DNA from 2 places in the Bacillus sp. LLTC93 genome. Region 1 is predicted to be linked to the other one. Evidence: riboswitches for the same ligand, from Rfam matches in the RefSeq annotation. Region 1 holds a riboswitch; the other holds the start of a gene.
What was found. Region 1 has a riboswitch for cyclic di-AMP ahead of C6W18_RS15245 (APC family permease). Riboswitches for the same ligand answer to the same signal wherever they lie in the genome.

Region 1 (3,897 bases):
AAAGAGCAAACAAATATTGTGCTTCCAAATACACCAGATGAGGCTGAATTAGAAGCCGCCATCAAGATATACCGTACATTGAAAAACAAAGATCGCCTAGCAGACATCAAACTCATTCAAGAGAAGGACATCCAGCAAATTGCGCATCCAACCATTGCTGTGGGAGCAAAAGGAAGCTGGAATGGACGAATGAAATTGATTGAGCAAGCTGCCGAGATTCAAACAGAAAGCAATCATCTCACCTTAGCGGTTAGAACCCTGATAGCAAAGAAAAAAGAACAGCCTGTCTTATTTGTCACAGCTGACCAGCCAAGAACAATTGCTGAAAAAATCAATGTCCTCACTCAGCCAGAACTGACAGGTCAACTCACTGGCACGAACTTAATGCTTCAAAAGGTCGTAGCTAAAACCACTAAGCCATCTCACCATATTCGTCTAAAAGATTTTGGTGGAGATGATGTCACTGTTGGGACCAAAAAGACGGCGTCTGATCACTACTATTATTCGAAAGCATTGATTGCTAACCAAAAATCAGGCGCAAAGCTCAATCTGTCATTTAAAAAGTCTAATGCAGCAAGCAAAACAGAACGGTTAACTGTGATGATCAATGACGAACCGCACGACGTACCACTAACAAAACTAGGCAGTAAAGATGAAAATGGTTTCTATCATGTGTCGGTTCCAGTAGATGCAAAGGTACTGCAAAAAAATGAATATATTGATTTGCAATTTGTCACAACTGGTTTTAAAAACATGGAATCTTGCAGGCATACGGATGAAGAAGGCTGGATTTTCATTGATAAGAACAGCTCCCTTCAAATTCCAGAAGGAACAACTAGTAATACACCGGATTTAGCCACATGGCCGCGTCCTTTCACTTCAATGACGCAGCAAGAAGAAACAATGATCATCATGCCAGATCAAATCAAACGTGAAACGATCAATCAAATGGCGATGCTAACAGAATCATTTAGTCAGCCAGAAGCTGCTCAATATCATTTGATCAAAGCCTCTAATGTGACAAATGAACAATTGAAAAATCACGCTCTCATTTTCATCGGGGGCATTCAAACGTTCTCTCTTTTAAAAGAAAAAGCAGGCGATCTGATCGTTCCAACGAAAAAGGATCAATACGATGTATCCTCTTTTGGCATGATCAATGAAACAACTGCTCGTATTGTATGGACGCAGCCATCTGTTTGGAATAAAGAACAGACAATGACGGTCTTTTCAGGAATGAATGCAGCTGAAGCTGACGTTTCAAATGAAGTGATTCATTTCCTTCAAACAAATACGGAGACTTCAACAGTTGCGATAGAGAGCAAAAACAAAGACATGTTCTCTAATCATCAAACGGTCAGCAGCGCATCAAGCGACCTAAAAACAGGTGAAAAACAAAGCAGCAGCGAGTCTTGGATCTACTTTGTATGTATAGCTGCACTAATCCTTTTTGTGCTTGCAATGATTATCTATTTCGTACGAAAAAACCGTAAAAAGACTGAGTTTTAAACGCTCAAAAGACCTTGAAAAAATCTCTTTACTTTGGTGTCAAACGGGAGTATGATCTCTTTTATAAAAGACCAATCGCTGAATCATTTCGATGAGCGGGGGAACCAATTGTGGTATAAAACACCACGTGGGGTGAATCCTTTTAAGGTAGGGCAAAGTCTCATGCGCCCGAATCCGTCAGCTAACCTCGTAAGCGTTAAAGAGAGCAAAGACCAACCTGTGATCTAAACTATAGGCACAGGGGCATTCTATTGCCTCTGTGTCTTTTTGGCGATCCATCTTTTGTAACTTAAATCGTTTGACACTAAAGGAGCGGGCAACACATGTACAGTTTGATGAAGCGTATTTTAATTGGTAAACCATTAAAATCACAGGCAGCAGGAGAACAAAAACTATCAAAAATCAAAGCTTTGGCATTATTGTCATCAGACGCATTGTCATCAGTTGCATACGGTACAGAACAGATTTTGATTGTTCTATCAGTCGTCAGTGCGGCGGCGTTCTGGTACTCACTCCCGATTGCAGGTTGTGTATTAATTCTTTTAATGGCGTTAATTCTATCTTACCGGCAGATTATCTATGCTTATCCAGAAGGCGGCGGGGCTTATATCGTCTCTAGCAGGAACTTAGGTGAAAAACCCGGGCTGATCGCTGGAGGATCATTGCTGGTAGATTATATTTTAACAGTAGCAGTGAGCATTTCAGCGGGTACTGATGCCATCACATCAGCTTTTCCAGCACTATATCCATATCACGTCTTGATTTCAATTGTATTGGTCATCGTGATTATGGTGCTCAACCTTCGTGGATTGACGGAATCGGCATCTATTTTGGCTTATCCTGTGTACCTGTTTGTATTCTCACTTCTTATTTTAATTGGAGTCGGCGGCTTTAAACTATTAACAGGGCAAGTGCCGCCAGCACCTGAGCATACAGCGTTTGGCACACATGTATCAGGCATTACATTATTTCTTTTATTAAAAGCATTTTCATCTGGCTGTTCTGCTCTGACTGGAGTTGAAGCCATTTCAAATACGATTCCATCCTTTAAAAAACCAGCAGCACAAAATGCAGCGAGAACATTACTGATGATGGGTGGATTACTGGCCGTTCTATTTGTAGGTGTGACATTGCTTGCATTTGGCTTTGGCATCTCACCAAAGCCAGAAGAAACGGTTGTGTCACAAATTGCATCAGACACATTTGGGCGTACATTTTTCTATTATGTCATACAGGCTGTCACGGCTTTAATTTTGATACTAGCAGCAAATACCGGCTTTTCAGCCTTTCCTTTATTGGCTGTTAACTTAGCTAAGGATAAATATATGCCGCGTATGTTTACTGTAAGAGGAGATCGACTTGGTTACTCCAATGGCATTATCTTTTTAGGCGTAGCCTCCATGCTGCTCATTTGGCTGTTTGATGGGAAAACTGAGCACCTGATTCCGCTATATGCTGTCGGTGTATTTATTCCATTTACCTTGTCTCAGACCGGAATGTGTGTAAAGTGGATTCGTGAAAAACCACAGGGTTGGAAAACGAAAATGCCAATCAATATAGTGGGAGCACTTATTTCTTTCACGGTTCTCATGATTCTCATTTTGACTAAGTTCCATCTTGTATGGCCATTATTTGTTTTCATGCCAATCGTTCTATTGATCTTTCATGCCATCAAAAAGCATTACCTGTCTGTAGGAGAACAACTGCGTTTATTGAATGAAACAGAGCCGGTTGAGATCAAAGGAAACGTGGTCATCGTACCAATAGCAGGAGTAACTCGTGTCGTCGAACAATCTGTTCAATATGCAAAATCCTTATCAGGTCAGGTCATAGCGGTTCACGTCTCCTTTGATAAAGAGAAAGACAAGAGAATTGAAGCAGATTGGGAAAAGCTGAATAGTGATGTGCGTCTTGTGATTTTACATTCGTCTTATCGAAGTCTCATTCACCCTCTTGATAAATTTCTTGAAACAATTGAGGCAAAAGCAAATGCGCATCAATATAAAGTGATGGTGCTCGTGCCTCAATTCATCCCGAAAAAAAGATGGCACACCATCTTGCATAATCAATCTGCTTTTTTATTAAGATTCCGTTTGTTATGGAAGCGGGATATTATTGTCGCCACCCTTCCATATCATTTTAAAAAGTAACAGGCGCAAGTTGAAACGTTTGATCAAAAGGGTGCGGTGGTATGGAGTAAGAAAAAAGGAGTTTTCTCACATGCCGCAAAGAACCGCAGGAAAAGAAGTAACAGCGCTACTGGAAGAGTGGGGCGTGAAACATATTTATGGAATGCCTGGCGACAGTATAAACGAATTGATCGAAGAACTAAGGCATGAATCAAGCCAAATACAATTCATACAAACGAGACATGAAGAAGTGGCAGCA
Region 2 (3,897 bases), on a different contig from region 1:
GGGGGATATGAAAAAGGTTGGAAAAGTTGGGGGAAAAGCATTTATTTATTTTGAAGTCGTGACAACGCTTGCTCTGGTCATCGGTCTTTTTGTTGTTAATATCATGAAGCCGGGAGCAGGTCTTGACTATAGTAAGCTTGAAAAAGGGGATGTTTCGCAGTATACCCAAAATGGGGGACAGGGTATCGACTGGATGGAATTTGTGACACACATTGTGCCATCTAACATGGTAGATGCCTTTGCGAAGGGAGATATTTTACAGGTCTTATTCTTCTCTATTTTATTCGGTGTTGCTCTTGCGGCACTCGGCGAGAAGGGGAAAGGAATCATCGAATGGCTTGATAAGCTGTCACTCGTCTTCTTCAAAATCATTGGATATATCATGCGTGCAGCGCCACTCGGTGCATTTGGGGCAATGGCCTATACGATCGGACACTTTGGTTTGGCTTCGATTAAACCGCTGGCGAGTCTGATGCTCTCCGTTTATATGACCATGTTCCTGTTCATCTTCGTTGTGCTGAACATCATTTGTAAAATGTATGGTTTCAGCCTGTTCGGTTATCTACGATTTATCAAGGATGAAATTTTAATTGTCCTTGGCACAAGTTCTTCAGAATCAGTGCTGCCAAGAATGATGGATAAAATGGAACGCTATGGCTGTTCTAAGTCGGTTGTTGGACTTGTCATTCCAACAGGTTATTCTTTTAACTTAGACGGAACTTCAATATACTTATCGATGGCCGTAGTCTTCTTAGCACAAGTTTTTGGTGTGGATCTGTCTATCGGTCAGCAGATCACCATTATCCTTGTTCTCATGCTCACATCAAAGGGAGCGGCAGGGGTCACAGGAAGTGGATTTATCGTGCTGGCATCTACACTTGCTGCACTTCAGGTCATTCCGCTTGAGGGCCTTGCACTGCTGCTTGGGGTTGACCGATTCATGAGTGAAGGAAGAGCCATTACAAACCTGATTGGAAATGGAATCGCAACCATTGTTGTAGCTAAAAGTGAAGGTGAATTTGACGAAGCGAAGAGTAAAACAGCGCTTCAAGAAATGCGGAATATCAAGCAAGCCGTTTAGTATAAAAACAACCAAAAACCGAAACCTTATGTTCTACATGGGGTTCGGTTTTTTTGTGATGAAAAGAAAAAACATAAAAGCTTGATAAAATTAGGGCGAATCGTAAGACCTCTTTGACCTTTTGTTATATAATTTACAGAAAGGTCCGATATAATATATATCAGATCCGATGAAAAATAGACTTTAGTCCTGGCAGGTGTGGAACGTAATGGCGGCATTTTTAAAATTGTTCGAAAAACCCGGTGTTAAACGGTTTTCAGTATTTGTAGTATTAGCCACAGTATTATATCTATTAAGAGGAATGATGAATTTAATTCTCCTGACCTTCATATTCACCTTTTTGATGAATCGGTTAGAAGAGGTCATTAGAGGCTTTTTAAATCACTTCCTAAAAATAGGACAGAAATCGGTCATTACCCTTTTGTATATTCTCCTGGCTGGTGGATTGACGTTTGGCGGCTTCGTTTTTGTGCCAATCATCGCCAAACAGGTAGAGCAGTTATTTCATTTAGGAAAGAAAATTGCAGATCATCCACAAGATTTACCCTTCTTTGACGTCATCACCAACGTATTCGGAGATATCAAAATATCATCTTATTTTGAGAAAGGGTTTAATTTCCTCTATACATACTTAACAGATTTCAGCACGTTCAGTATCCAGGTCATTATGTCCTTAATATTAAGCATGTTCTTCCTGTTCGAAAAGGAACGTCTCATCCAATTCATGAACAAGTTCAAAACGAGTAAAATCTCCGTGTTCTATCATGAAATTGCTTTCTTTGGACGTAAATTCTCCAGAACGTTTGGGAAGGTACTTGAAGCACAGTTTATCATTGCCACCGTTAACTGTGTCTTAACGACAATTGCGCTTGGCATTATGGGCTTTCCGCAGTTGTTTGGATTAGCGGTCATGGTCTTTTTGCTAGGCTTAATTCCTGTAGCGGGTGTGGTCATCTCTCTCATTCCATTGAGCATCATTGCATATACACTTGGAGGCGGAATGTATGTCCTTTATATTGTGCTGGTCATCGTTATCATCCATGCAATTGAAGCCTATTTCTTAAATCCAAAGCTCATGTCAGCTAAAACAGAACTCCCTATTTTCTTCACATTTATTGTGCTGATTTTCTCTGAACACTATATTGGCATTTGGGGACTCATTATCGGTATCCCAATCTTTGTGTTTATTTTAGACATTTTGGAGGTCACAAATAAGGAAGAAAGTAATTAAAAAGTTCATATGAACCTGTTTACAATTTTCTAAAAATAAGGTATAAATGGTATGAAAATATCATATTACCACACGCTTAATCCTTCTAAAGGAATGGGGGACCCATTATTTTGGGGTGAATTTTTCTTTGATGAGAAAAAAGGACATCTCTTCGTCCTAACCCGTCAGCTAACCTCATCAGCGTGAAGAGAGTGAACGGTGGTACATGTATGGACACGCAGGCCCACGAGAAAACTCTCTTGTGGGCCTTTTTGACGAGGAAGGGGAGATTTTATTGAAGCTAGCGACGAAAATTATCATTGCCCTAATTATTGGTGCAATCACAGGACTTCTGCTCAACATTTTTGCTCCAAATGTATTCAAAGTGTTAGATCCCTATCTATTCACACCTCTAGGTCAAATCTTCTTAAACCTGATTAAAATGTTAGTTGTGCCGATTGTATTCTTTTCCATCACACTTGGAGTGGCAGGCCTGGGTGATCCGAAAAAGCTTGGCAGAATCGGAGCAAAAACCATTACTTACTTTCTACTCACTACCACATTTGCCCTTGTCATTGGCATTTCACTGGCCTTACTCATCAAGCCGGGATCATTCGGCAATTTTGATACGAAATCGGCTGATTATACCGCAGAGGAAGCGCCATCAATGGCAGAGACACTTCTCAACATTATTCCAACCAATCCAGTCCAATCTTTAGTCGAAGGTAACATGCTTCAAATTATTGTTTTCTGTATATTTTTGGGTCTTGGTATTGCCATGCTCGGTAAAAAAACGGAAGGCTTGCTGAAGCTGTTTGAACAAGGAAATGAATTAATGATGTATCTTGTCGGTGTTGTGATGAAGTTCGCACCGTACGGGACATTCGGTTTGATCGCAACGGCCATTGGCAGTCAGGGGCTAGATGCTATGAAAGCCATGGGGCTCTATTTCTCGGTCGTTTTCATTGCGCTCGTGCTGCATTTCTTCCTGACCTATGGATCAACTGTCGCCATTTTAGCTAAACGAAATCCGATGGCATTTTTCAAAGGATTTTCTCCAGCGATGGTTGTTGCATTTAGTACATCAAGCAGTAACGCAGTCCTGCCGGTGTCAATGGAAACAGCGCAGAAACGTTTGAAGGTGCCAGAGCCGATTTCAAGTTTTGTTCAGCCTCTTGGTGCAACCATTAATATGGATGGTACGGCGATTATGCAAGGGGTCGCGACCATTTTTATCGCTCAAGTATATGGGGTGGAGCTGACGCTTGTTCAATTGATTACCGTTGTCTTAACAGCCGTTTTGGCCAGTATCGGCACAGCGGGTGTTCCAGGAGTAGGTCTCATCATGCTGGCCATGGTATTGAATTCTGTGGGGCTACCTGTTGAAGGCATTGCGCTCATCCTTGGTATTGACCGCTTATTAGATATGGCAAGAACCGTAGTTAATATTACAGGTGACGCAGCATGTGCGGTGATTGTGACAGAAACTGAGAAAAAACATGAGCAAGACTCATCACCTAACTTATCGATGTAATATGAATGAAGGGCTGACTGGATCAGCCCTCAGCGTGAAGACAAACCCTCGCATTCGGTGTCAGTTCTGCGT

Region 2: another riboswitch for cyclic di-AMP. It lies ahead of C6W18_RS18300 (dicarboxylate/amino acid:cation symporter); the one in region 1 lies ahead of C6W18_RS15245 (APC family permease).

Annotation. Positions count from the first base shown of each region.
Region 1 covers NZ_PVME01000004.1:330,823-334,719, forward strand. Annotated here, with positions in the region: gene C6W18_RS15240 (cellulose biosynthesis cyclic di-GMP-binding regulatory protein BcsB) at 1-1,509, shown strand, start outside; cyclic di-AMP (ydaO/yuaA leader) riboswitch at 1,576-1,720, shown strand; gene C6W18_RS15245 (APC family permease) at 1,833-3,659, shown strand; gene C6W18_RS15250 (pyruvate oxidase) at 3,730-3,897, shown strand, end outside.
Region 2 covers NZ_PVME01000010.1:9,407-13,303, forward strand. Annotated here, with positions in the region: gene dctP (C4-dicarboxylate transporter DctP) at 1-1,081, shown strand, start outside; gene C6W18_RS18295 (AI-2E family transporter) at 1,290-2,312, shown strand; cyclic di-AMP (ydaO/yuaA leader) riboswitch at 2,376-2,511, shown strand; gene C6W18_RS18300 (dicarboxylate/amino acid:cation symporter) at 2,587-3,825, shown strand.